DNA from 3 places in the Streptomyces sp. NPDC053541 genome. Region 2 is predicted to be linked to each of the others. Evidence: riboswitches for the same ligand, from Rfam matches in the RefSeq annotation. Region 2 holds a riboswitch; each other region holds the start of a gene.
What was found. A riboswitch is a leader RNA that binds a small molecule or an ion and turns the genes downstream of it on or off. The one in region 2 is predicted to bind S-adenosylmethionine.
Positions count from the first base shown of each region.

Region 1: linked by a shared signal. The riboswitch ahead of ACIGW2_RS18265 (aminotransferase class V-fold PLP-dependent enzyme) and the one ahead of thrC (threonine synthase) in region 2 are both predicted to bind S-adenosylmethionine.
Region 3: linked by a shared signal. The riboswitch ahead of ACIGW2_RS28245 (IclR family transcriptional regulator) and the one ahead of thrC (threonine synthase) in region 2 are both predicted to bind S-adenosylmethionine.

Region 1 covers NZ_JBITXM010000006.1:398,579-407,923, reverse strand. The annotation lists gene ACIGW2_RS18300 (Ig-like domain-containing protein) at 1-1,240, shown strand, start outside; gene ACIGW2_RS18295 (hypothetical protein) at 1,254-1,655, opposite strand; gene ACIGW2_RS18290 (heme-copper oxidase subunit III) at 1,844-2,464, shown strand; gene ACIGW2_RS18285 (c-type cytochrome) at 2,539-3,348, shown strand; gene ACIGW2_RS18280 (Rieske 2Fe-2S domain-containing protein) at 3,345-4,397, shown strand; gene ACIGW2_RS18275 (cytochrome bc complex cytochrome b subunit) at 4,394-6,019, shown strand; gene trpD (anthranilate phosphoribosyltransferase) at 6,161-7,225, shown strand; SAM riboswitch class IV at 7,316-7,432, shown strand; gene ACIGW2_RS18265 (aminotransferase class V-fold PLP-dependent enzyme) at 7,616-9,025, shown strand; gene ACIGW2_RS18260 (Lrp/AsnC family transcriptional regulator) at 9,101-9,345, opposite strand, start outside.
Region 2 covers NZ_JBITXM010000001.1:120,404-129,748, reverse strand. The annotation lists gene ACIGW2_RS00685 (deoxyxylulose-5-phosphate synthase) at 1-28, shown strand, start outside; gene ACIGW2_RS00680 (hypothetical protein) at 274-1,098, shown strand; gene ACIGW2_RS00675 (hypothetical protein) at 1,118-1,789, shown strand; gene ACIGW2_RS00670 (SRPBCC family protein) at 1,820-2,302, opposite strand; gene groL (chaperonin GroEL) at 2,429-4,051, opposite strand; gene ACIGW2_RS00660 (cold-shock protein) at 4,413-4,616, opposite strand; gene ACIGW2_RS00655 (MoaD/ThiS family protein) at 5,015-5,290, opposite strand; gene thrC (threonine synthase) at 5,314-6,636, opposite strand; SAM riboswitch class I at 6,630-6,772, opposite strand; gene ACIGW2_RS00645 (glucosyl-3-phosphoglycerate synthase) at 6,894-7,853, shown strand; gene ACIGW2_RS00640 (hypothetical protein) at 7,892-8,122, shown strand; gene ACIGW2_RS00635 (trehalose-6-phosphate synthase) at 8,268-9,345, shown strand, end outside.
Region 3 covers NZ_JBITXM010000011.1:338,525-347,869, forward strand. The annotation lists gene ACIGW2_RS28230 (SRPBCC family protein) at 1-177, shown strand, start outside; partial or broken gene ACIGW2_RS28235 (class I SAM-dependent methyltransferase) at 273-928, opposite strand; gene ACIGW2_RS28240 (hypothetical protein) at 1,201-1,806, shown strand; gene ACIGW2_RS28245 (IclR family transcriptional regulator) at 1,919-2,641, opposite strand; SAM riboswitch class I at 2,837-2,978, opposite strand; gene ACIGW2_RS28250 (SDR family oxidoreductase) at 3,207-3,914, opposite strand; gene ACIGW2_RS28255 (LysE/ArgO family amino acid transporter) at 4,144-4,767, opposite strand; gene ACIGW2_RS28260 (LysR family transcriptional regulator ArgP) at 4,837-5,766, shown strand; gene ACIGW2_RS28265 (hypothetical protein) at 5,750-6,331, shown strand; gene ACIGW2_RS28270 (NAD(P)/FAD-dependent oxidoreductase) at 6,489-7,769, shown strand; gene ACIGW2_RS28275 (RNA polymerase sigma-70 factor) at 7,856-8,752, shown strand; gene ACIGW2_RS28280 (hypothetical protein) at 8,959-9,228, opposite strand.

The DNA of each region.
Region 1 (9,345 bases), on a different contig from region 2:
CATTCGGACTGTTCTGAGCTGCACTCTTCTGGCCCTCACCGTCACCGCGGGCGCCACGGCGTGTGCGGGCGGGGAGGACCACCCGCTGTCGGCGAGGCCCTACGACGCGGCGGACCAGGTCGCCTTCAACGCGCCCGGCGACGGGAGGAAGGCCGACCCCGAGAAGCCGCTGGAGATCACCGCCACGGACGAGGACGGGCGGATCACCGACGTCCGGGCCACCGACGAGGCCGGGCGCCACCTGGCGGGCGAGCTGACCGCCGACGGCCGGAAGTGGCGCTCCACGGTCGCCCTCGCGGCCGGCGCGCGCTACACCGTCCAGGTGTCCACCGAGGACGAGGACGGCGCCCCCGGCGCCCGTACGTTCAGCTTCGAGACCGCCCCGGCCAAGCGGGCCCTCACCGTCGCGTTCGGCCCCGAGGCGGGCACCTACGGCGTCGGACAGCCCGTCACCGCCGAGCTCAGCCTCCCGGTGAAGGACCGGGCGGCCCGCGCGGTCGTCGAACGGGCCCTCAAGGTCCGCTCGGTCCCGGCCGTGGAGGGCTCCTGGTACTGGGTGGACGACAAGAAACTGCACTTCCGTCCGAAGGAGTACTGGCCCACCGGCGCGACGGTCACGGTCACCGGCAACCTGGACGGCATCAAGGTCGGCGACAAGCTCTACGGCGGCCCCTCCAAGCCGCTGAAGCTCACCATCGGCGACCGGATCGAGGCCGTCGCCGACGCCGACTCCCACCACATGACGGTGCGGCGCAACGGAGAAGTGATCAACACCATTCCGGTGACCACCGGGAAACCCGGCTTCTCCACCCGTAACGGGATCAAAGTGGTGCTCGGCAAGGAGTACTACGTCCGGATGCGCGGCACCAGCATCGGCATCGCCGAGGGCAGCTCCGAGTCGTACGACCTGCCCGTCTACTACGCCACCCGGGTCACCTGGAGCGGCGAGTACGTGCACGCCGCCCCCTGGTCGGTCGGCTCCCAGGGCGTCGCCAACGTCAGCCACGGCTGCGTCGGCATGTCGACCGACAACGCGGCCTGGTTCTACGAGAACGTGCGCCCCGGCGACATCGTCCGCGTCGTCAACAGCGAGGGCGAGATGATGGACCCCTTCGGCAACGGCTTCGGCGACTGGAACCTCGACTGGGCGAAGTGGCGCCAGGGCAGCGCCCTGGTGGCCGAGAAGGGCGACCCCACGGCCACCGAGGACGCCAAGGCCCGCCTGAGGCCCTCCATCTAGGGGTCCAGGGCGCTCAGGACGCGATCGCCAGGCGCGAGCGCAGCAGGGAGGCCAGGGACGCCGCGAACTCGACCGGTTCCACCGGAAGGGTGACCGCGGCGTCCGCACGGCTCCAGGTGGCCAGCCAGGCGTCCTGCGGGCGCCCGATCAGCAGCAGCACCGGCGGGCAGCGGAAGATCTCGTCCTTGATCTGCCGGCACACGCCCATGCCGCCGGCCGGGACCGCCTCGCCGTCGAGCACGCACACGTCGATGCCGCCCGCGTCCAGCGCCTCGATCACCGCCGGCAGCGTCGCGCACTCCACGAACTCGACCGGGGGAACGTCGGCGGCGGGCCTGCGCCCGGCCGCGAGGCGGACCTGGGCGCGGGTGTTCGCGTCGTCGCTGTAGACCAGGACCGTGGCGCTCGACTGCATCGTTCCTCCGTGAAGGTGGTCGGTCGTTGGCGCGGATGCTACTCCGGTCCACACCCCGTCAACACCCGTTCAACACCTGTTCGAAGGGTGTCGGCGGGGCCCCCGGATGGGCCGTTCGGGCTGGACACGGGCCCCGGACACTCCGAACGGCACCCCCCGGAGTGAGGGCGGGATAAGCGACCGACATAATGTCGGTCGTGGCGACAGTAACGACAGTAGAAACCGGGCACGCGCACCCGTCGGTCAATCGACCGAACCTCACCAGCGTCGGAACCATCATCTGGCTGAGCTCCGAGCTGATGTTCTTCGCGGCCCTCTTCGCGATGTACTTCACCCTGCGATCCGTGATGGGCGCGGAGTTCTGGACGGAAAAGGCCGACGCCTTGAACCTCCCGTTCTCCGCGACGAACACCACGATCCTGGTGCTCTCCTCCCTCACCTGCCAGCTCGGCGTCTTCGCCGCCGAGCGGGGCGACGTGAAGAAGCTCCGGACGTGGTTCATCATCACCTTCGTGATGGGCGCGATCTTCATCGGCGGCCAGGTCTTCGAGTACACCGAGCTGGTGAAGAAGGACGGCCTCTCGCTGTCCTCCGACCCGTACGGCACGGTGTTCTACCTGACCACCGGCTTCCACGGCCTGCACGTGACGGGCGGTCTCATCGCCTTCCTGCTGGTCCTCGGCCGGACGTACGCCGCCAAGAGGTTCACTCACGAGCAGGCAACCGCCGCCATCGTCGTGTCCTACTACTGGCACTTCGTCGATGTCGTCTGGATCGGCCTCTTCGCCACGATCTACTTGATCAAGTAATCGGGCTCCGCCTCCGGGCGGACGCACACATCCAGCAAGCATCGACGCAGAAGATCCTGACACCGGGGTAATCCGTGAAAAAGCTCTCCGCACGACGACGCCATCCGCTGGCGGCGGTCGTCGTCCTACTTCTCGCGCTGGCGGCAACTGGGGGGCTGTACGCCGCGTTCGCACCCGCGGGCACGGCGAAGGCCGATGAAACCGCCCAGTCCCTCGCCATCGAGGAGGGCAAGAAGCTCTACTCCGTCGGCTGTGCCAGCTGCCACGGAACCGGCGGTCAGGGCACCTCTGACGGCCCGTCCCTGGTAGGCGTGGGCTCGGCGGCGGTGGACTTCCAGGTCGGCACCGGCCGTATGCCGGCCCAGCAGCCCGGCGCCCAGGTCCCGAGGAAGAAGGTCATCTACTCGCAGGCTGAGATCGATCAGCTCGCGGCGTACGTCGCCTCCCTCGGTGCCGGTCCGGTCACGCCGAAGGAAGGCCAGTACAGCCCCGAGGGCGCCGACATCGCCAAGGGTGGCGAACTGTTCCGCTCCAACTGTGCCCAGTGCCACAACTTCACCGGCGAGGGCGGCGCGCTGACCTACGGCAAGTACGCCCCGACCCTCGAGGGCGTGGACCCGAAGCACCTCTACGAGGCCATGCAGACCGGCCCGCAGAACATGCCCTCCTTCCCCGACACGACGATGCCGGAGAAGCAGAAGAAGGACATCATCGCCTACGTCCAGGCCGTGAACAGCGACAAGGCCGACAACCCGGGCGGTCTCAAGCTCGGTGGCCTCGGCCCCGTCAGCGAGGGCCTGTTCGCGTGGATCTTCGGACTGGGCGCACTGATCGCAGTTGCCATCTGGGTCGCGGCCCACACCGCTAAGGCCAAGAAGTCATGAGTACCCAAGAGAATCCAGAAGAGAACCTGCCGACCGAGCAGGCCACCGCGCACGGCGCGGTGAAGGTCGCCGACGACCCGTTCGCCGACCCGGGCCTCCCGCCCCACAAGCCGCGCATCCAGGACATCGACGAGCGGGCCGCCAAGCGGTCCGAGCGCGCGATCGCCTTCATGTTCACGCTGTCGATGCTGGCCACGATCGGCTTCATCGCCTCGTACGTGATCTTCCCGGTCGACAAGATCGTGTACATCTGGCCCTTCGGCCGGGTGTCCGCGCTCAACTTCGCCCTGGGTCTGACCCTCGGTGCGGCGCTGTTCTTCATCGGCGCCGGCGCGGTCCACTGGGCCCGCACCCTGATGTCCGACGTCGAGGTGGCCGACGAGCGTCACCCGATGGAGGCCACGCCCGAGGTCAAGGCGAAGGTCATGGCGGACTTCGCGGCCGGTGCCGCCGAGTCCGGCTTCGGCCGCCGCAAGCTGATCCGCAACACGCTGTTCGGCGCGCTTGCCCTGGTGCCGCTCTCCGGCGTCGTGCTGCTGCGTGACATGGGCCCGCTGCCCGAGAAGAAGCTCCGGTCCACCCTGTGGTCCAAGGGCAAGCTGCTCATCAACATGAACACCAACGAGCCGCTGCGTCCCGAGGACGTCGCCGTCGGTTCGCTGACGTTCGCCAAGCCCGAGGGCCTGGAGGAGCACGACCACCACTTCCAGACCGAGATCGCCAAGGCCGCCCTGATGATCGTCCGGATCCAGCCGGAGGACATCAAGGACAAGCGCGAGCTCGAGTGGTCGCACGAGGGCATCGTCGCCTTCTCGAAGATCTGCACCCACGTCGGCTGCCCGATCTCGCTGTACGAGCAGCAGACGCACCACGTGCTCTGCCCGTGCCACCAGTCCACCTTCGACCTGTCCGACGGCGCCCGCGTCATCTTCGGCCCGGCCGGTCACGCCCTTCCGCAGCTGCGGATCGGCGTGAACGACAAGGGCTTCCTCGAAGCGCACGGTGACTTCGAAGAGCCCGTCGGTCCCGCCTTCTGGGAGCGCGGATGAGCACTGTGACCAATACGCAGAAGAAGGCGCCCGCCGGTGAGCGGATCGCCGACTGGGCCGACGGACGCCTGGGGATCTACACGCTGGCCAAGGCCAACATGCGGAAGATCTTCCCGGACCACTGGTCCTTCATGCTGGGCGAGGTCTGCCTCTACAGCTTCCTCATCATCATCCTGACGGGCGTCTACCTGACGATGTTCTTCCACCCGTCGATGAACGAGGTGGAGTACGCCGGCTCGTACGTCCCGCTCCAGGGACAGCTGATGTCCGAGGCGTTCAACTCGACCATGCACATCTCCTTCGAGGTGCGCGGTGGTCTGCTCATCCGGCAGATCCACCACTGGGCGGCGCTGATCTTCCTCGCCGGCATGTTCGTGCACATGATGCGCGTGTTCTTCACCGGCGCGTTCCGCAAGCCGCGTGAGATCAACTGGCTGTTCGGCTTCCTGCTGTTCTTCCTGGGCATGTTCACCGGCTTCACCGGTTACTCGCTCCCGGACGACCTGCTCTCCGGCACCGGTGTGCGCTTCATGCAGGGCGCCATCCTGTCCGTGCCGATCGTCGGCACGTACCTGTCGATGTTCCTGTTCGGCGGCGAGTTCCCCGGCGGCGACTTCGTCGCCCGGTTCTACTCGGCGCACGTGCTGCTGCTCCCGGGCATCATGCTCGGCCTGGTGGTCGCGCACCTCATCCTGGTGTTCGTCCACAAGCACACGCACTTCGAGGGCCCCGGCCGCACCAACAAGAACGTCGTCGGCATGCCGCTGCTGCCGGTGTACATGGCGAAGGCCGGAGGCTTCTTCTTCCTGGTCTTCGGCGTCATCGCGGTCATCGCGGCGATCGCCTCGATCAACCCGATCTGGGCCATCGGCCCGTACCGCCCGGACCAGGTGTCCACCGGCGCCCAGCCCGACTGGTACATGGGCTTCGCCGAGGGTCTGATCCGTGTCATGCCGGGCTGGGAGATCAACCTGTGGGGCCACACGCTGGTCCTCGGCGTGTTCATCCCGCTGGTGATCTTCCCGGTGGTCCTCGCGGCCATCGCGGTCTACCCGTTCATCGAGTCCTGGATCACCGGCGACAAGCGCGAGCACCACATCGCGCAGCGCCCGCGCAACGCTCCGACGCGCACCGCCTTCGGCGTCGCCTGGATCACCGCGTACATGATCATGCTCGTCGGTGGTGGAAACGACCTCTGGGCGACCCACTTCCACCTGTCGATCAACTCGATCACCTGGTTCGTGCGGATCTTCTTCTTCGTCGGCCCGGTCATCGCGTTCATCGTCACCAAGCGGATCTGCCTCGGCCTCCAGCGCCGGGACAAGGACAAGGTGCTGCACGGCCGCGAGTCGGGCATCATCAAGCGCCTGCCGCACGGTGAGTTCGTCGAGGTCCACACCCCGCTCAGCCAGGGCGAGCGCTACAAGCTCACCGCGCACGAGCAGTACGAGCCGGCCGAGCTGCCGCCGGCCGTCGACGAGAACGGTGTGGAGCGCAAGGTCGGGCGCATGGAGAAGCTCCGGGTCAAGCTCAACCGGGGCTACTACGGCGGCGACAACCAGATCGCCAAGCCCACCGCGGAGGAGTTCAGGGAGATCGAGAGCGGCCACGGCCACCACTGATCACCACTGAACCGCTGACCGCCTAGGTCGCCACGGCGAGAGCCCCGTCCATTCGATGGACGGGGCTCTTTGCCGTCCCCGGAGATCGATAGGGTGGGAGCGACACCCGCGCAGTTCCGTACGGACCCCTCAGGAGCGACCATGAGCGCTGTGAACCCCGCTGGAGGCGACACCGCGGCGGGCCGCTCCTGGCCCGTCCTGCTGAACGGACTCCTCGACGGCCGGGACCTGTCCGCCGACGACACCGCCTGGGCGATGGACCTGATCATGCGCGGCGAGGCCACCGACGCGCAGATCGCCGGGTTCATGGTGGCGCTGCGCGCCAAGGGCGAGACCGTCGCCGAGATCTCCGGCCTGGTGCGCACGATGTACGAGCACGCCAACGTCATCGAGGTGCCCGGGCCCGCCGTCGACATCGTCGGCACCGGCGGCGACGGCGCCAAGACGGTGAACATCTCCACGATGTCCGCGATCGTCGTGGCCGGCACCGGGGTGAAGGTCGTCAAGCACGGCAACCGGGCCGCGTCCTCCGCCTCCGGCTCCTCCGACGTCCTGGAGAAGCTCGGCATCAACCTCGACCTGACCCCGAAGCGGGTCGCCGAGGTCGCCGAGGAGGCCGGGATCACCATGTGCTTCGCGGTGCGCTTCCACCCCTCGCTGCGGCACGTCGCCGCGGCCCGCGGCCAGCTCGGCATCCGCACCACCTTCAACGTGCTCGGCCCGCTCACCAACCCGGCGAAGGTGCGGGCCCAGGCGGTCGGCGTCGCCGACCCGCGGATGGCGCCCATCGTCGCCGGGGTGCTCGCCGAGCGCGGCAACTCCGCCCTGGTCTTCCGCGGCGACGACGGCCTGGACGAGCTCACCACCACCGGCACCTCCCGGGTGTGGGTGGTCCGGGACGGCGCCGTGCGCGAGGAGCGCTTCGACCCGCGCGAGGTCGGCATCACCCCGGTGCCGCTCGACGCGCTGCGCGGCGGCGACCCCTCGTACAACGCCGACGTCGCCCGGCGGCTGCTCGCCGGCGAGACCGGGCCGGTGCGGGACGCCGTGCTGCTGAACTCGGCGGCCGCGCTGACCGCCCTGGAGCCGGGGGAGGGCACCCTCGCGGAGCAGCTGCGGGCCGGCATGGACCGGGCCGCCGAGTCCATCGACTCAGGGGCCGCGCGCCGCGCCCTGGAGCGGTGGATCGCCGCCAGCAACGCCTGACCGCCCCCATGTGAACGGCGCATGACGCCCCGTCCCGGATGCCGGGACGGGGTTGCGGCCCCGTGATCGTCTGGCATAGGTTCTGGAACAGGTCATGAGTGACAGCTGCAAGGCCCCGGCCGGCTGTCCGGCAACCCTCCGTCCGTGGCGGGGTGCCCCGGGTGAAGACCAGGCCGTACGAGCAGAAGCCTGCGGCAAGCGCGGACCCCTGCGCACCACCCTGGGGTCCTTGGTCCTCTAGGGAGCGTTGTCTCGTGAGCAAGCGAATGCGTTAGGGCCCTCGGCCCCTCTTCCCCTTCACCACCCCGTGTGCGGCACCCCTGTTCGCGCTGCCGCCCCGCGGGCCCCCTCACGCCTTTTCGCGCCCCTTTTATGCCGGGAGATACCGTCATGTCCGCACGCCCGAACGCCGCCGTCGCCGCCCCCGCCGCCTCCTCCGTCGCCACCGCCGAGGGCACCGACCCCTGCTGCGCCGCCCCGCTGCCGGTCCTCGGCCGCGACGTCACCGTCCCGCTCGTCACCGGCGGCGAGGTCACCTACGCGGCGCTCGACTACGCGGCCAGCGCCCCCGCCCTGCAGCGCGTCTGGGACGACGTCGCCGCCTACGCCCCGTACTACGGCAGCGTCCACCGCGGCGCCGGCTACCTCTCCCAGCTCTCCACCGACCTCTTCGAGAACAGCCGCGCCGCCGTCGCCGAGTTCCTCGACTGCCGCCCCGGCGACCAGGTCGTCTTCACCCGCTCCACCACCGACTCGCTCAACCTGCTCGCCCAAGTGCTCCCCGCCGACTGCCAGGTCTTCGTCTTCGAGACCGAGCACCACGCCTCGCTGCTCCCGTGGCGGGACGCCCGGGTCACCTACCTCAACGCGCCGCGCACCCCCGTCCAGGCCGTCGAAACCCTGGAGCGCGCGCTCGCCGACCGCGACCCGTACGGCCCCGCCCTGGTCTGCGTGACCGGCGCCTCCAACGTCACCGGCGAGCTGTGGCCGGTGCGCGAACTCGCCGCCGCCGCGCACGCGCACGGCGCGCGGATCGTCCTGGACGCCGCCCAGCTGGCGCCCCACCACCCGGTCTCCGTGCGGGAGCTCGACGTGGACTGGGTCGCCTTCTCCGGGCACAAGCTGTACGCGCCCTTCGGCTCCGGCGTGCTCGCCGGCCGCGCCGACTGGCTCCAGGACGCCGAGCCCTACCTCGCGGGCGGCGGCGCCTCCCGCAAGGTGGCCCGCCGGGCCGACGGTGGTGTGGACGTGGAGTGGCACACCACCGCGGCCCGGCACGAGGCGGGCTCGCCCAACGTCATCGGCGTCTACTCCATCGCCTCCGCCTGCAAGGCGCTCACCGAGGCCGGCTTCGACTCCCTCGTCGCCCGCGAGCAGCACCTGATCGCCACGGTCCGCGCGGGCCTCGCGGAGGTGCCCGAGGTGCGCGTCCTCTCCCTCTTCGGCGACGACGCCCCCCGGGTCGGCGTCATCTCCTTCGTCGTCGAGGGCTGGAACAGCTCCCACTTCGCCGCCGCGCTCTCCGCCGAGTACGGCATCGGCGTCCGCGACGGCCTCTTCTGCGCCCACCCGCTGGTCCGCACCCTGCTCGGCAGCGACCCGCAGGACCCGGGCGAGTGCGGCGCCCCCGAGGCGGCCCCCGGCGAGCGGTCGCTCAACGCCATCCGGGTGAGCTTCGGCGCCGGCACCCCGGACGAGCACGTCGAGCGCTTCGTCGGCGCGGTCAAGGAGCTGGTGCGCGACGGCGCCCGCTGGACGTACCGCACCGAGGACGGGCGCTGCGTCCCCGACCGCGGCTGACCGGTCGCTCGAACGGGTGAAGCCGGCCTCCCGCGGGGGAGAGGCCGGCTTCGCCGTCGTACGGGGACCGGGGCGTCAGGACTCCAGGCCGATGGCGAAGGCCGCGTCCAGCTCGTGCTGCGAGTAGGCGCGGAAGGCGACGTGCGTGTCCGTGGCCTCGACGCCGGGGATCTTGGAGATCTGCCCGGGGATGATGTCGGCCAGGTCGTCGTGGCGTCCGACCCGCACCATGGCGATCAGGTCGTAGGTGCCGGTGACCGAGAAGACCTCGCTGACGGAGTCGATCGCGGCGATCGCCTCGGCGATCTCGGGGATGCGGT
Region 2 (9,345 bases):
TGCGCTGCTGCGCTACGACCTGCCCTGAGCAGGTTTTTCCGGCCCCGAAGCTCAAGCGTCGAGATTCGGGCCGTCTTTCTGGGGATGGGGATGGGCCTGGGTTCAACCCGCCCACCCACCCCGCGAGTTGACGGTCCGCGACCGACTTGCCACGCAGCGTCATATGCCTCTAGCGTGTCCGGTATCCGCAGTCGCGGACAGCAAACGACCCCCAGCAGGTGCGCCAACACCTGGAGGGGGTCTGACCACTTCGATCGAGAATGAGTCGATCTCATGGCTGACGCCGAGCTTAGTTTCCCTCCCCACCCTCTCGCCAGCCCGGGCTACGGCAAGCGCTCCACCGGGTACGAACTCCCGCGCTCCGCGACCGACTTCGCGCACCTGCCGCCCCGCGAGGCGGCCATCGCCGCGTACATCGACCGGGTGCCCGAGGGCAGCGACATCTCCGTGAAGACGCTGGCCAAGCAGCTGCCGTACGGGCAGTGCGCGCTCCGGACCGCGCTCAACCGGATCCAGCGGGCCGGGCACCTGCGCCGTGGGCGGGAGTGCCTGGACGGGCGATGGATCACCCGAACGTGGTTCTCGCGTACGCCGCGTGACGTCACCTGGTGGGCGGCGTTCCGGCGCGGGGACGTGCCGCGGGAGCCGAAGCGGCCGACCCGGTCGCGGGCGTACATCCTGCTCGCCGCGCTCGGGCGGACGAACTCCGCCATGTCGCTCTCGCACGCCGAGTGCCACGCCCTCGCGCCGCTGGTCGAGGAGTGGTTCGCCCGCGACGCCGAGGAGTCGGACGTGCTGCGCGCCCTGACCGCGGGCCTGCCGCCGTACGTCCACCATCCGGCCGCCATGGCCCGGCGTCGCCTCAAGGACAAGCTGCCGCCGGAGCCGATCCGCCGCGACGCCGCCATCCGCCGCATACTCGAATGCGCCGAGTGCGGCGCCCCGGACTTCACCGACTCCCTGACCGACGGCCACTGCCGCCCCTGCCGCACCGCCCAGTCCCCCGCCCCGCCCCCGACCGCTCTCCCGGCCGACCGCGTCCGCGCCCACGCGGCCCAGGCCCGCGCGGCCCTGCGGGGACAACCGGCGGGCCTGTGACGCGAACGTGAGAGAACGGATGGCGCAGCCGCACCCGCTCCCCCACCGGCACCTCGGTGTCGACATCGGGCTCAGCGGACTCATCAAGTGGATCTGCTATCCCCCGGTCAACAGCGAGGCCGCCGGCCTGGACGTCGTCAGGAGCTGCGCCGGGCAGTTCGAGGGGCGGTTCGCCGTTCAGCTGCTGCGGGACTGCCTGGTGCTCCTCGATTCGGCGCTGTCCAGCCGGGAGATCGAGGCCCTGTGGCTCGCGGGGACGTTCCGGGCGTTCGACCTGGAGCGCCTCGGGATCGACGGGCGGGTGTGGTTGCGCCGGGTCGCCGAGATCTGCGCGGAGCGGATCCGGCGTGACGACCCGTCCTTCACGCCGGTCGCCGCCGCCACGGCGGTGCCCGGGCCCGTGCGGGAGAAGGTCCTCGACGAGATCGGGACGGCCGGGCCCGCCCTGGAGCAGGCCACGGCCGACCACGCGTACCACCCGATCGACGGTGTCGTCCCGGCGCTGCGCCGGGCGGCCGAGGTGGACGCGGACCTCGGCTTCCGGCTGTTGCTGCGGGCGCTGAAGGGGTACTTCGTGCCGATCGGCGAGGCCCGTTACGAGCGCTTCCTCGCGCTCGGGGACGAGCTGGGGCTCGGCGAGGACGTCGTGGACGACCGGGACTTCAACGTCTGGTCCGATCTGGTCGACTGACCGCGCGGGGCACGGTGGGGGCGGACGGGGTCAGCCCGTCCGCCCCATCGTCTTCAGGTGCGCCGCCAGGCGGTCGTACTGCTCGCGCACGCCCGCCTCCATGCCGGCGGCCAGCGCCTGGTCGCGGATCTCGCTGGTGGGCCAGAAGGAGGTGCTGGTGAGGGCCGTGCCGCCGTCGGGGGTGGCGTCGAAGGAGAGGGTCACGCGGACCGGGGCGGCGCCCGGCATCTGTTCGAAGAGCTCCGTGTAGACCAGGCGCTCGGCCGGGACGATCTCCTCGTACGTGCCGGAGAAGACGATCTCCTGGCCGTCGGGGCCGCGCTGGCCCCAGCGCCAGGCGCCGCCCGGGCGCAGGTCGATCTCGCAGACGGACATGGTCAGGGCCTCGGCCGCGTACCACTGCCGGACGTGTTCGGGGCGGGTCCACGCCTCCCAGACGCGGGTGACCGGTGCGTCGAAGGTGCGGGTGATGACCAGCTCGCGGTCCGCCGGGGTGGTCAGCAGCGTGATCATGGGCTTCTCCCGCCGTACGGAGGGCCGAGGGGCTCCTCCACCAGCATCCCCCCGAACGCCCGAGGGCGGCACCCCCAGCAGGGAGTGCCGCCCTCGGCAGGACCGGAGCCGATCGGGAGATCAGGCTCAGAAGTCCATGTCACCGCCCGGCATGCCGCCGCCGGCCGGCGCGGCGGCCTTCTCCGGCTTGTCGGCGATGACGGCCTCGGTGGTGAGGAACAGGGCCGCGATGGAGGCGGCGTTCTGCAGCGCGGAGCGCGTCACCTTGGCCGGGTCGATGATGCCCTCGGCGATCATGTCCACGTACTCGCCGGAGGCGGCGTTGAGGCCGTGGCCGACGGGGAGGTTGCGGACCTTCTCCACCACGACGCCGCCCTCGAGGCCGGCGTTCACGGAGATCTGGGTCAGCGGGGCGGCCAGCGCCTTGCGGACGATCTCGGCACCGGTGGCCTCGTCGCCGTCGAGCTCCAGCTTCTCGAAGACCGAGCCGGCCTGCAGCAGGGCCACGCCACCACCGGCGACGATGCCCTCCTCGACGGCGGCCTTCGCGTTGCGGACGGCGTCCTCGATGCGGTGCTTGCGCTCCTTGAGCTCGACCTCGGTCGCGGCACCGGCCTTGATGACGGCGACGCCACCGGCGAGCTTCGCCAGGCGCTCCTGGAGCTTCTCGCGGTCGTAGTCCGAGTCGCTGTTCTCGATCTCGGCGCGGATCTGGTTCACGCGGCCCGCGACCTGCTCGCTGTCACCGGCACCGTCGACGATGGTGGTCTCGTCCTTGGTGATGACGACCTTGCGGGCGCGGCCCAGGAGGTCGAGACCGGCGTTCTCCAGCTTGAGGCCGACCTCCTCGGAGATGACCGTGCCGCCGGTGAGGATGGCGATGTCGTTCAGCATGGCCTTGCGGCGGTCGCCGAAGCCCGGGGCCTTGACGGCGACGGACTTGAAGGTGCCGCGGATCTTGTTGACGACCAGGGTCGACAGGGCCTCGCCCTCGACGTCCTCGGCGATGATCAGCAGCGGCTTGCCCGACTGCATGACCTTCTCCAGGAGCGGGAGCAGGTCCTTCACGGAGGAGATCTTGGAGTTGACGATGAGGATGTAGGGGTCCTCGAGCGCGGCCTCCATGCGCTCCATGTCGGTCGCGAAGTACGCCGAGATGTAGCCCTTGTCGAAGCGCATGCCCTCGGTGAGCTCAAGCTCCAGACCGAAGGTCTGGGACTCCTCGACCGTGATGACGCCTTCCTTGCCGACCTTGTCCATGGCCTCGGCGATGAGCTCGCCGATCTGGGTGTCGGCGGCGGAGATGGAGGCGGTGGAGGCGATCTGCTCCTTGGTCTCGACCTCCTTGGCCTGGTCGAGCAGCGCACCGGAGACGGCCTCGACGGCCTTCTCGATGCCGCGCTTGAGGGCCATCGGGTTGGCGCCGGCGGCGACGTTGCGCAGGCCCTCGCGGACCAGCGCCTGGGCGAGAACGGTGGCGGTGGTCGTACCGTCGCCGGCGACGTCGTCCGTCTTCTTGGCGACTTCCTTGACCAGCTCGGCGCCGATCTTCTCGTACGGGTCCTCGAGCTCGATCTCCTTGGCGATGGAGACACCATCGTTGGTGATCGTGGGGGCGCCCCACTTCTTCTCGAGGACGACGTTGCGGCCCTTCGGGCCGAGGGTGACCTTGACGGCGTCAGCGAGCTGGTTCATGCCGCGCTCGAGACCGCGCCGGGCCTCCTCGTCGAACGCGATGATCTTGGCCATGTGAAGTGGTCCTCCCGGACATGGGGTGGATAACGCTCCTGGACCGCGCCGACGCCCGCGACGGACGGCCCGCGCTCCTCGTGGTTCCTTCCCCACTCGGTCCGCGACCTCGTCTGCCCGATCCTCGTAGCACTCTCAGCGTGAGAGTGCTAACGCCAATGATTAGCACTCGACCTAGGCGAGTGCAAGCGACTACGGAGGATCCGCCCGCCCTGTGGACAACCGCCGGGACCGGTCGCGGACGGGCGCCGGGGTGGCCGGCGACGGAGGCCGGGGTGGCCGGGGACGCGCGAGGGGCCCGCATCCCTGCCGGGATGCGGGCCCCTCGACGGAAGTGCGTCGGTGGCCGATCGCGCCGCGCTCAGACGGCGAGCTTGACCATGTCCGCCTGCGGACCCTTCTGGCCCTGCGAGATCTCGAACTCGACCCGCTGACCCTCTTCGAGGGTGCGGTATCCGTCCATCTGGATCGCGCTGTAGTGGACGAAAACATCCGCACCACCGTCGACCGCGATGAAGCCGTAGCCCTTCTCCGCGTTGAACCACTTGACGGTGCCCTGAGCCATGCCTAACTCCCCTATTACTGGCCCTTGCGCGGATCCGCACTTCGCGGACCCGGGTCAGACCCTGCGCCGGAACGCGTCGACCGCGGCTGAATGTATCTGCCCAACTGCCCTCTGCAACAGGTCAATCGGACGAGAATTCTGGGCACGCCGGAAAGGGGAATTGGGGAGAATTCACTGAATCACGGGGCAAGTCGGGCCCGGCAAACGGCGCAGATGGGGCACAAGAGGCGGGCACATTGGCTGCTTCTTGTCAGGTCGGGGCGCATTCTCATATGCACCTGGCATGCGCAGCGGAGGGGGCTTCCCCAACTCTATCGCGCTCAACCATGCAGAATTGCCCCTTCCGCTTCTTCTCGCGGAAGGGGCAATTCAGGATTCACCGGTACCCGCCGGTAGGGTCAGCCTCCGGCGACGGCCGGGATGATCGAGACGCCGGCGCCGTCCGGCGTGGCCGTCTCCAGGCCCTGCTCGAAGCGCACGTCGTCGTCGTTGACGTACACGTTGACGAAGCGGCGCAGCTTGCCCTGGTCGTCCAGGACGCGGGCCGCGATGCCGGTGTGGTTCTTCTCCAGGTCGGCGATGACCTCGGCGAGGGTGGCGCCCTCGGCCGGGACCTCGGCCTGGCCCCCGGTGTAGGTGCGGAGGATGGTGGGGATGCGGACGTTCACGGCCATGGCGGTCGTCGTACCTCTCTGAGTCAGTGGGCCAGGCCCGCGTCGCGGAACGCGTCCAGGCTCGGGCGGATGGTGGCGGTCGCCTGAGAACTGTCGGCCACGGCGTCCAGGGTCTTGAGCCCGTCACCGGTGTTGAGCACGACGGTGGTGAGCGACGGGTCGATGACGCCGGCCTCGACGAGCTTCTTCGTCACGCCGACGGTCACGCCGCCCGCGGTCTCGGCGAAGACGCCCTCGGTCTGCGCGAGCAGCTTGATCGCGTCGACGACCTGCTCGTCGTTCACGTCCTCCACCGCGCCGCCGGTGCGCCGGGCGATGTCGAGCACGTACGGGCCGTCGGCCGGGTTGCCGATCGCGAGGGACTTGGCGATGGTGTTCGGCTTCTGCGGGCGGACGACGTCGTGGCCGGCCTTGAAGGCGGCGGAGACCGGCGAGCAGCCCTCGGCCTGGGCGCCGAAGATCTTGTACGGCTTGTCCTCGACCAGGCCCAGCTTGATGAGCTCCTGGAGCCCCTTGTCGATCTTCGTCAGCTGCGAGCCCGAGGCGATCGGGATGACCAGCTGGTCCGGGATGACCCAGCCGAGCTGCTCGCAGATCTCGTACGCGAGGGTCTTGGAGCCCTCGCCGTAGTACGGGCGGAGGTTGACGTTCACGAAGCCCCAGCCCTCGCCGAGCGGGTCGCCGATGAGCTCCGAGCAGAAGCGGTTGACGTCGTCGTAGTTGCCCTCGATGGCGACCAGGTCGCCGCCGTAGACACCGGCCATGACGACCTTGCCCTGCTCCAGGTCGTGCGGGATGAACACGCAGGAGCGGAAGCCGGCGCGGGCGGCGGCGGCGCCGACGGCGCCGGCCAGGTTGCCGGTGGAGGAGCAGGAGAGGGTGGTGAAGCCGAAGGCGCGGGCGGCCTCGATGGCCTGGGCGACGACCCGGTCCTTGAAGGAGTGGGTCGGGTTGCCGGAGTCGTCCTTGACGAAGAGCTTGCCGGGCTCGACGCCGATCGCGCGGGCCAGGTTGTCGGCCTGGACGAGCTTGGTCCAGCCGGGGTTCAGGTTCGGCTTCTCGGCGACGTCGGCCGGGACGGGGAGCAGCGGGGCGTAGCGCCAGATGTTCGCGGGGCCGGCCTCGATGCGCTTGCGGAGCGCCTCGGGGTCGCCGGTCGGCAGGTCGTAGGCGACTTCGAGGGGGCCGAAACAGAGCTCACAGGCGAAGATCGGGCCGAGCGGGAAGGTCTCGCCGCACTCGCGGCAGGAGAGTCCGGACGCGGGACCGAGGTCGACGGTGGCGGGGGTTCCGGAAGCGGGTGCGACGGTCTGTACAGCCATGGAGGCGAGGCCCTTTCTCCTCATCTTCCTCATGACGCATTTCGCCATGAGACGGATTTGGCACCTTCCCTAGCCGGGGACCTCGCTGGAGACGACGGAACCGACTGGAGGGTTGCCGGGGCTTCAACGGGCCGTATCCCTCTGCCCCTCTGGATGAGCGGTATTCGATTGTGAGACGCGGTCGGCACCCCGACATGCATCGGGCTTCCGCGTTGTTCAAGACTGTAACCGAAGCCTTCGACGGTGGAACCGGTCGTCCGATCCGCGAGATGGAGATCACGTTGCTGGAAGAAGTGGAGCGCTGGCTGGCCCGGCGGTCCTGGTCCGTGGCCGACCGTCCGCTGGAGGCGGTGCTGGCCGCGAAGCGGGGCACCCGGGTCAGCGTGGTGCTGCCCGCGCTGAACGAGGAGGCGACGGTCGGCGCGATCGTCTCGGTGATCCGCCGCGAGCTGATGACGGACGCGGTGCCGCTGGTGGACGAGCTCGTGGTGATCGACTCGGGGTCCACGGACCGGACGGCCGAGGTGGCCGCGGCGGCCGGCGCGCGGGTGGTGGCGCGGGACGCGATCCTGCCGCGGCTGCCGGCGGTGCCGGGCAAGGGCGAGGTGCTGTGGCGGTCGCTGATGGTGACGGGCGGGGACGTGGTCTGCTTCGTGGACGCGGATCTGCGGGACTTCTCGGCGGACTTCGTGACGGGGATCGTGGGGCCGCTGCTGACCGATCCGGACGTGGCGTTCGTGAAGGCGATGTACGACCGCCCGCTGGGCGACGCCCCCGGTCAGGGCGGGCGGGTGACGGAGCTGGTGGCACGCCCGCTGCTGAACCTGCACTGGCCGCAGCTGGCCGGTTTCGTGCAGCCGCTGGGCGGTGAGTACGCGGCGCGGCGCTCGCTGCTCGAACGGCTGCCGTTCCCGGTCGGGTACGGGGTGGAGCTGGGCCTGCTGGTGGACGCGCTGCACACGGTGGGCCTGGACGCGCTCGCGCAGGTGGACGTGGGCGTGCGGAAGCACCGGCACCAGGACGGGCAGGCGCTGGGCCGGATGGCGGCGGCGATCTACCGCACGGCCCAGCTGCGGCTGTCCCGCGGGCACCTGGTGCGGCCGCGGCTGACGCAGTTCGAGCGGGGCGAGGGCGGCGCGGGAGCGCCGGGCTTCGTGCCCCGTACGTACGCGGTGGACACGGAGGAGCGCCCGCCGATGGCGGAGATCGCGGAGTACGCGGAGCGGCGCCGCGTGGCGTAACAGCCGATAATGGGTCTTTCTGCCTAGATTTCCCTCTCATGCGGTGCAGAACGGAAAGGGCGCTGGGGGCGGCCGTCGCGGTGCTGGTACTCCTCCTGGGCGGCGCGGGGCCGGCCGGGGCGGCGGGCACGGCCCCGGAGCGCCGGACGCCGATCGCCGAGCGGGACGCGGGCGCGGAGCGCCTGTGGCTGCTCGGCGGGCTGGGTGTGGCGCTGGCGGCGACCGGCGTGGTGGCGCTGGCGGCGGTGCGGGCCGGCAGGGAGCGGTGAGGCGCCCGAGACTTCCGGGTTGGGCGGGACTCCCGGGGCGGGCGAGGGCCCTGGGGCACACGAGATCCCTGGGGTTTCCTGGCGCGAATCCGCGCGTCTCGAATCCGCACGTTTGAGCGTTTACCGGACGGGCTAGGTTCGCCGTATGGCTTCTGTCCTCGTGGCATCCAACCGCGGCCCCGTCTCGTACACCGTGCGCGACGACGGCTCACTGGACACCCGGCGGGGCGGCGGCGGGCTCGTCTCGGGGCTGAGCGCCGTGTCGTCGGGCGTGTGGGTGTGCGCGGCGCTCGGCGAGGGCGACCGCGAGGCCGTGCGGCGCGGGGTGGCCGAGCCGGGCGTGCGGATGCTGGACATCGACCCGGAGGTGTACGCGGACGCGTACAACGGCATCGCGAACTCGGTGCTGTGGTTCCTCCACCACCATCTTTACGACATCCCGCGCGAGCCCGTCTTCGACGCGGAGTTCCGGCGCCGCTGGGAGTCGTACCGCGACTACAACCGGGCCTTCGCGGAGGCGCTCGCGGAGGCCGCCGACGAGGGCGCGGCGGTGCTGGTGCAGGACTACCACCTGGCGCTGGTGCCGGGGATGCTCCGCGAGCGCCGCCCCGACCTGAGGATCGGCCACTTCACCCACACCCCGTGGGCGGAGCCGGCCTATCTGGCGATGCTGCCGGAGGACGTGCACCGGGAGCTGGCGGAGGGGATGCTCGGCGCGGACGAGGTCGGCTTCCACACCCGCCGGTGGGCGGACGCGTTCCTGGCCGATCCGTACGTGGCGGGCGCGGCGCGCCGGCCCCGGGCGGCGGTGCATCCGCTGGGCGTGGACGGCGACGACCTGCTCGCGCTCGCGCACCGGCCGGAGGTGGACGAGCGGCTGGCGCGGCTGCGCGCGGAGGTCGGGGACCGCAGGACGATCGTGCGGGTGGACCGCACGGAGCTGTCGAAGAACGTCCTGCGCGGCCTGCTCGCCTACCGCGAGCTGCTCACCGCCCGCCCCGAGTGGCGCGGCCGGGTGGTCCACCTGGCGTCCGCGTATCCGTCCCGTCAGGACCTGGAGGTCTACCGGGCGTACACGGCGTCGGTGCGGGAGCTGGCGGACGGGATCAACGAGGAGTTCGGCGCCGCGGACTGGCAGCCGGTCCTGGTCTCCGTGGAGGACGACTTCACGCGCTCGCTCGCCGCGTACCGCCTGGCGGACGTGGCCCTGGTCAATCCGGTGC
Region 3 (9,345 bases), on a different contig from region 2:
CTGACCTGGCCCCTGGCCTGGCGCCCGCTGCACGACGCCTGCCTGGAGGACGCCCTCGACCGCGCCGAGCTCGCCTGCACCGGAACCGTACGGCGGCCGGCCCGCTGGTCACCGTACGTCCGGATGCTGCGCGCGCTCGCACGCGTCGCCGGGTCGCGCCGCGACCGCCAGCGGTAGGGGGGCGAACCCGATCCGGCCCCGGCCCGGGCGCCGGTTCCGGTCCCGGCCCCGGCCCTGGTCCCCGCCCGCACGCCGGACAGCGGGAAGCGGGATCAGTCCCGGCGCCAGACCAGCGTGTAGCGCCAGAACAGTCGGCGGCGCAGCCGTGCGCCGGGCAGTTCGCGCCGGGCCTCGCGGGTGATCTCGGCGAAGGTCATGGTCGCCGGCCGCGTCGGGGCGGTCATCGAGGCCGGTGGCGGCGCTTTGCGGCCCCTGTTCTTGATCCAGGCCATGGCGACGTTCGACGGAATGGCGACGGCGTCGATGAGGTGATCGGTCCCCGACCGCGGGCGGTACAGACCGGCGACGACCAGGGTTCCGCCAGATGCCAGGCGCTGCCGGAAGCGGGCGAGGGCCGGTCCGAAGGGCATGTGGTGGACGGCGGCGACGCAGGTGATGACGTCGTGGGGCCCTGAGGCATGTCCCTCAGGGCGTCTCCGACGGCGAAGGTCACCGGGGCGGCCGGGCCGGTGAGCTCTCGCGCGCGTGCGACGACGGTGGCGTCGGCGTCGATTCCGTGCACCGTTCCTGCCCTGGTCGCCAGAAGTCTGACGAGGTCACCGCTGCCCGATCCGACGTCCAGGGCGCTGTTGAACCGTCCCGGGAGCTGCCGCAGGATCCACCGGTGGTAGTGCGCGTTGTGATCCCAGGGGCGGGAGGCATGGAACCGTTCGAGTGCTCGGAACAGGCGGGGCAGCGGTGACTTCATGGCACGAGTCCATCAGACCGGCCCTCCGGAGCGCCGACATCGGGCGAGGTCGGTCCCGCGGCGGGTCCCGGTCTCCCGGCGGGACGGCGGTGTGCACCACGGGGGAGCGCCCCACGAACAGGCGTGGTTCCCGCCACCGTCGCCCGACCGCCCGAACAGCGCCTGACGCGGCGGGACTTCTTGTGGTCCGATTCCGCATCTCCCCTCCGGCGCGGACACACTCACGATATGTTCACCTCGCCTTTACGAGATGATCACATCGAGGGGACCTCATGACGCAGCAGCCCGGATGGGACCAGCAGCCCCAACAGCCGTACGGCTACCCTCAGCAGCCCGGCCCCTACGGCCCGCCGCCTCCGCCGCAGAAGAAGGGCATCGGTGTCGGCGGCGGCATCGCGATCGGCTGCGGTGGCCTTCTCGCCCTGGTCGTCCTCGTCGGCGTGATCGGCGCATTGGCCGACGGCGGCGGAGACGGCGACACGAAGTCCGACGCCAAGCCGAGCAGTGTCGTCTCCGAGCCCGCCGCCAAGCCGACCGCGAATCCGGCCGCCAAGCCTAGGACCGAGGCGCCGCCGGCCGACGAGGTGCCCAAAGAGCAGAGCCAGGCCGACCAGTTCAAGGCGTTCGTGGCGAAGAACGGCACCGACGCCGAGAAGGCCGCCGTGAAGCACGTGACCAAGGTCCAGGGGGCGGAGAAGCAGAACGACATCCTGGACACCGCCGACGTCTACACCGACTTCAAGGGCGGCTTCATGAGCCCGGACGCCAACAAGGCCAAACTCATCGCGTCCGCGTTCGCCGACTGGAAGCACTCGAAGAACGGCCTGGTGACGATCTACGGCTCCGACGGCGATCTCATCTCCAACGGCCAGTTCTGACCGCGCCGGAGGGGTCCGGCCTCGCCGAGGACTCCGCACGGCGACGCTCCGTGCGACACCGCCGGCCGCGGAACCCGAGGCCGGGGCTGGCACCGCTCGGCCCGCCCGTCCGTCATCGGTGACGGATCGCCTCGGTGAGGCGTTCGGCCGCGTCGATGGCGACCTGCGCGAGGCGGGCGCCGGGGTTGCGGGTGAGGCGCTGGATCGGGCCGGTGACCGTGAGGGCGGCGACGACGCGGTGGGCCGGGTCGCGTACGGGCGCGGAGACGGAGGCCATGCCCGGTTCGCGCTCGCCGATCGACTGGGCCCAGCCCCTTCGCCGTACGCCGCTGAGGGCGGTGGCCGTGAAACGGGCTCCCTGCAAACCGTGGTGGTAGCGCTCGGGATCCTCCCAGGCCAGGAGGACCTGGGCGGCGGAGCCGGCCTTCATGGGGAGCGTGGAGCCGACGGGGACGATGTCCCGCAGGCCCGAGGTCCGTTCGGCGGCTGCGACGCAGATGCGCACCTCGCCCTGCCGGCGGTAGAGCTGAGCGCTCTCGCCGGTGGTGTCGCGCAGCGAGGTGAGGACCGGGCCCGCAGCCGTCAGCAGGAGGTCCTCGCCGGCCGCGGCGGAGAGCTCGGCGAGTCGGGGGCCGAGCACGAACCGGCCGTGCAGGTCCCTGCCGACCAGGCGGTGGCGTTCGAGGGCGGTGGCCAGCCGGTGGGCCGTGGGTCGGGCCAGACCGGTGGCGGAGACCAGCCCCGCCAGCGTGGCGGGGCCGGCCGCCAGCGCGCCCAGGATCACCGCGGCCTTGTCGAGGACACCGACTCCGCTGGAAATATCCGGAATGTTCATGAAAAGGGGTACTCCTGTCTCGGTCTGCGCGCGCCAGGGCGCGCAGGAACCTCGGCAGCCGGGAGAGGGCAGGGACGATCAGCGGGGAAGGGCCGAAACGAGCGGCTGATACGTCGCGGAGCACATGAGACGGGTACGCGGAAGGCCCGCAGTCGACAAGGCCTGGGGAAGGGGCAGCACAGAGAGCACCGTGTCTCCTCATCTTTTCCCGCGCCACGTTGGCGCGGGCCGGAGTTGGCACTGATCCCGGCGGCGCGGCGCGAACTGGGAGCGCCGAGTCGACCGGGGAGTTGCCGGGGCTTCGTAGGGCCGGTCCCTCCACCCCTCTGGATGATTCGCGAGGAACCATACAAGACTCCGGACGCTTGCTGCCAATGGCCCCCGAGTCGCCTGTACGACGTGCCACGTGTACAGCAGGTCATGCGTACGACGTGCCACGTGTACGACGGGCCACGCGTACGGCCGCGGACGTGACGCCGTCGCGAAGGGGCCGGGGATGGGCCGGCAACGACCGGGGAGGGACCGGGAAGGACGGGAGGGGCGGGAGGGACCGGCCGGAGCCCCGTCACCAGGGCAGTGGCGCGCCCTTCCGGAAGAAACCGCCGGTGGGTCCGGAGTCGGGCAGGGTCGCCGCCCAGACCACGCTCGCGGCGCCCTGATCGACGGGGTCGCCGCCCGGCCCGCCCATGTCGGTGGCGATCCATCCCGGGCAGACGGCGTTGACCAGGATCCGCTCGGCGCGCAGCTCGTCGGCGAGTTTGCGGGTCAGGGCGTTGAGGGCGGCCTTCGAGACGCCGTACGCGGGGGTGCCGCCGCCCATGTGCTCCAGGGACCCGGACTCGCTGGAGACGTTCACGATGCGGGGGTGGCGCGATCGGCGCAGCAGCGGCAGGAAGGTCTGCGCGGTCTGCCAGGCGCCGAAGAGGTTGGTCTCCAGGGTGCGGCGGACGTCGTCGAGGTCGGCGGAGACGGCGCGCTGGGCGGTGTCGTAGTTGATGGCCGCGTTGTTGACGAGGACGTCGAGGCGCCCGAACTCCCCTTCCACGCGGCGGGCGAGGGCGCGTACGTCGTCGGCGTCGGTCACGTCCAGCCGGCAGGGGAGCAGGGTGCCGGGCAGTCCGGGAGCCAGGTCGGCGACGGCCCGTTCGGCGTCCTGCGGACGGCGGGCGGACAGCAGGACGGTGTGACCGAGGGCGGCGAGCTGGCGCGCGGTCTCGCGGCCGATGCCCCTGTTGCCACCCGTGACCAGCGAGACCGTCGTTGCGGTGTTCATGCTCTTTCTCCCCCTCTGCGGACGGCCGGGGCCGGGCGTTCGGCCACCAAGGCACTCCGGTGGTCCAGAACTCCGGTGGTCCAGCACTCCGGTGGTCCGGCACTCCCGTGCTCCGGTACTCCGGCAGCACGATAGGCCCTCGCCCGGCGGAGACGGAGCGCGGACGGGCCGCGAACGACCGTGCACCGACGCGGCCGAACCCGGCCCCACACACACATCCGCAATCCGTCTACGCCCCGGCCACCAGCATCCCGCCCATCGTCAGCATGGTCGCCGCGACCAGCCCGTCCAGCACCCGCCACGCCTTCGGACGGGACAGGAAGCCGCTCAGCAGCCGGGCGCCGAAGCCCAGCGCGAAGAACCAGCTCAGGCTGGCCAGGGCCGCGCCCACGCCGAAGGCCCAGCGAAGGTCGCCGCGGTCCGACGCGAGCGAGCCGAGGAGCAGCACCGTGTCCAGGTACACGTGCGGGTTCAGCCAGGTCATCGCCAGACACGTCAGCACCGCCCGGCGGGCCGAACCGGCCGCAGGACCGCCCGCCGTCAGGGCGGCGGCCGGATCGGGCCGCAGGACGCGGCGGGCGGCGAGGAGCCCGTACACCAGCAGGAACACCCCGCCCACCACGCCCACGGCGGTCAGCGCCGCCGGCCACGCCGTGACCACGGCTCCCACCCCCGCCACACCGAGTGCGATCAGCACCGCGTCCGACAGGGCGCAGATCGCGACGACCGCGAGGACCGCGTGACGGCGGGCGCCTTGGCGCAGGACGAACGCGTTCTGGGCGCCGATGGCGACGATGAGGGAGAGCCCCGCTCCGAATCCGGCGACGAGGGCGGCAAGGGTGTTGCTGTTCATGACCTTGACCGTAAGGACCGCGGCTCGATGGCGACAGCTAAACTTTCTTACGTATCCTTAGCCGTACTTATGAACGAGCTTCCCCTGGATCTGGTACGGACCCTGCTGGCCGTCGTCGACGAGGGCACCTTCGACGCCGCCGCGGCCGCCCTGCACGTGACGCCCTCCGCGATCAGCCAGCGCGTCAAGGCGCTGGAACAGCGCACCGGCCGGGTGCTGTTGATGCGCAGCAAACCGGTGCGCCCGACCGAGTCGGGCGAGGTGGTGGTGCGCTTCGCCCGCCAGATGGCGCGCCTGGAACGGGACGCCCGCGCCGAGCTGGGCCTGGAGGCGGAGCTGGGCCCGGCCCGGATCCCGATCGCGGTCAACGCCGACTCCCTGGCCACCTGGTTCCTGCCCGCCCTCACCCGGGTTCCGCAGCAGCCGCCGGTCTGCTTCGAGCTCCACCGGGAGGACGAGGCCCACACCACCGCCCTGCTGCGCGAGGGGCAGGTGATGGCGGCCGTCACCTCGTCTCCCGACCCGGTGGCCGGCTGCACCGTACGGCCGCTGGGCCTGGCCCGCTACCGGGCCGTGGCCGCGCCCGAGTTCGCCGCCACCCACCTCGCGGGGAAGCTGCACGAGGACCTGCCCGAGGCCCCGACGGTGACCTTCGACCGGCGCGACGGCCTCCAGGACGCCTTCGTCCGGTCCCTCACGAAGGGCCGCTCCGGCGCGGGGCGCATCCGCCACCTGGTGCCCACGTCCGACGGGTTCCGCGACGCCGTCGCCTTCGGCCTCGGCTGGGGCATGGTGCCCGAACCGCAGGCGGAACCGCTGCTCCTCGCCGGCCGGCTGATGGAACTCGCTCCGAACCGGCCCATGGACGTCCCCCTGTACTGGCAGCAGTGGAAACTTGACTCGCCCGCCCTGTCCACCGTCGCCGACGTGGTGGCGACGGCCGCCGCAGAGGCCCTCCTGCCCGACCGGGGGAGCGGCGCGCGTGAGCTCCCGTCGTAGCCCGCTGAGCGGCTGGTGGCCGTACCTGGAGGAGCGGACCCGCCACGCGGTCGACGCCGACGTCCTCCGTGCCCGTCGCATGTCTGCGGTCAGGACGGTCTGGGAGGCCCTGCGTCCGCTGGACGTCGGCCTGTACGAGGCCGAGCGGGTGGTCCACGCGCGGTACGAGGCCCTCGGCGGGCGGGTGCGGCGCGCCCCGGACCCGCTCGACGTCCCCTCCCTCGCGGCCCGCGCCGCGGCCTTTGCGGGACGAGTGGTCGCGGTCGAGGCGCTGTGGGACGGCGACACGGTGCACGACTGGTTCGTGGTCCTGGTCGCGGTCCTGGACGATCCGGAAGGGGAGGGCCACCTGGCGACCGTCCACGAAGGCCCGCAGGGCGCTCCGCCCGGCCGTGCGGCCGCCGACGCTGGCCGATCACCTCGGTGTGCCGTTCCACTTCGCTTCCCCGGACACGCCGGACGACGACGCTCCCCGCTGGCGCGCGACCCACTGACCGAGCGGACCGCATTCCCTCCCCTCCGAGTCCTCTCGGCGTGTGACCTGCGTCACATCGTGTCACGGTGATCGGCCCGCTGGTGTCTTGAGGCCGAACCCCCTGGGAGACGGAGGAGACGACATGACCGGACACGACATGACCGGACACGACATGACCGGACACGACATGACCGGACACGACATGACCGGACACCTGATGACGGGACGGGCGATGACCGGAGACGCGATGACCCACGACAAGCGGGACTCGCGGCACCACATCCTCGTCCTCGGCGCCGGCTACGCCGGTGCCTACGTGGCCGGAACCCTCGCCCGGCGGCTGGACCCGGCCGACGTCGCGATCACCGTGGTGAACGCGGAACCGGACTTCGTCCAGCGCCTGCGGCTGCACCAGCTCGCGGCCGGCCAGCACATCGATGCCCCGCCGCTGACCGAGGTCTTCGCCGGCACCGGGATCCGGCTGCGCGTGGCCCGGGCCACCGCCCTCGAACCCGAGCGCCGGACCGTCACCGTGGACGACGCCGAGGGCGGCGCGGAACTCGCCTACGACACCCTGATCCACGCCCTCGGCAGCCACGGCGCCGACCAGGGCGTCCCCGGCGTCGCCGCGTACGCCTTCGACATCGCCGCCCGCCCCTCCGCCCTGCGCCTGCGCGAGCGCCTCGACACCCTCGACGCACAAGGCGCCGGCGGAACCGTACTCGTCGTCGGCGACGGCCTGACCGGCATCGAGACCGCCACCGAGATCGCCGAGTCCCGCCCCGGCCTCTCGGTGACCCTGATCGCCCGCGGCGAGCTGGGCGACCGCCTGTCCAGCGGCGCCCGCGCCCACCTGCGCGCGGCCTGCGACCGGCTGGGCGTCACCGTCCTCGAACACACCGTCGTCGAAGCCGTCGAGGCGACCCGGGTCCGCTGCGCCGACGGCACGCTCCTGGACTCCGACGCCACCGTGTGGACGGCGGGCTTCGAGGTCGGCCCGCTCGCCGCGACCGCCGGCCTCGACGTCACCGAGGAAGGCCGGATCCTCGTCGACCGCGCCATGCGCTCGGTCTCCCACCCGGACGTCTACGCCGTCGGCGACAGCGCCCACGCCCTCGGCGACAACGGCCTCCCGCTGCCGATGTCCTGTGCCTCGGCCGGCTACACCGGTCGGCAGGCCACGGACGCGATCGTCGCCCGTCTGACCGGTGGCAAGATCACGCACAGCAAGCTGGAGTACCTGGGCAACCACATCAGCCTCGGGCGGCGCGACGGGATCCTGCAGATGGTCGACGGCGAAGCACGGGCGAAGCCGAAGTACATCGGTGGCCTGAAGGCCGCGAGGATCAAGTCGGCCATCGTGCGCATGTCGTTGTGGGGCACCGCGCACCCGACCTTCGGCCTGCCCAAGCGCAAGCACCGCGTGACCGCCAACCCCGACCCCACGTCCACGACCACGACCACGGCCACGGCCAGGCCCGGGGCCTCGGCCGCCGAGGACACGCCCCGCCGGCTGGAAACGCTGTAGCCGCCCGGGGGCGAACACACCGCCGGCGGGAAGCGGACAGCAGACAGCGGCAGCGGACAGGCAGTCGAACAGGGAGAGGCCGAGAGATGACAGACCACACCACCGATGCGGCGACCGAGGCGTTCGTCGCGCACCGCAACCTGCTCTTCACCGTGGCGTACGAGATGCTCGGCTCGGCCGCCGACGCCGAGGACGTCCTCCAGGAGACCTGGCTGCGCTGGATCAAGGTCGACCCGGAACGCGTCGGCGACGAGCGGGCCTACCTGGTGCGGATCACGACCCGTCAGGCGCTCAACCGGCTGCGCACCGTCAAGCGCCGCCGCGAGGCGTACGTCGGCCCGTGGCTGCCCGAACCGCTGGTCACCGCACCGGACGTGGCCGAGGACGTCGAACTCGCCGAGAGCATGTCGATGGCGATGATGCTGGTCCTGGAGAGCCTCACCCCCACCGAGCGGGCCGTGTTCGTGCTGCGCGAGGTCTTTGACGTCGAGTACGACGAGATCGCCGAGGCCGTCGACAAGACCCCCGAGGCCGTCCGGCAGATCGCCCACCGCGCCCGCCGGCACGTCGGCGCCCGCCGCCCCCGCCGGACCGCCTCCGCGAGCGAGACCCGGGCGGCCCTGGAGTCCTTCCGGCGCGCCGTCGAGACCGGTAACCCGCAGGACCTCCTCGACGTCCTCGCCCCGGACGTCGTCCTGCTCAGCGACGGCGGCGGCGTCAAGCGCGCCGCGCTGCACCCGGTCGTCGGCGCCGAGAAGCTCGTCCGCTTCTGGCTCGGCGGCTCGGCCAAGGTCGAGGCCACGATCACCTGGGAACCCACCCTCGTCAACGGCAGCCCCGCACTCGCCGTGTACGTGGGCGGCGAACTCGACGGCGTCATGGCCGTCCGCGTGGAGGACGCCCGCATCAGCGGCGTCTACTTCGTGCGCAACCCCGAGAAGCTCACCCACCTCACCTCCGACACCCCGCTCACGCTGCGCTGACGACGGTCGCGGCCACCGCCGCCCGGCGCCGCCCGGCCACGGCCACGGGAACGGGCCGGGCGGCGCCGTTCCGTCCCCCTGCCCGCCGAGCAGCGAAGGGCCTGGTCGTCACCGACCAGGCCCTTCGCCCGTTTCACATGGTCAGAAATGTGCGTGCGCGGCCTCGGTGGCGGGCAACCGGAGCGGCCCCCTCACCACCGCCGGCATCAGCTGAAGGAAAGCGCCTGGTCGTCCAGCTCGTACGGCGAGACCCACCAGCCATTGCGGCAGATGCGCCCCTCGGGGTCGTGGTCGCCCTCGGCGTACTCGCCACTGCCGGTCTTCTCCCCGTTGGGGCCGTTGAAATAGCTGGTGTAGTAGTAGCGGCACCCGGCCGCCGCCTTCGCGGCGGGCGCGGCCTGCGCCACGGGAACGACGGCGAGCGCCGCCGCGGCCGTACAGGCGGCGACGGCGACGAGACGCGTCAACGTCTTCATGGGGATCTCCTCACATCATGGGGCGGTCCTTCGCCCGCCCCCGCGCCGCCAGGCTCCCCTCATCCACCCGGCCACGCGGCTCCCCACTCGCGCGGTGTCACCCAGCCCGGTCGGCTG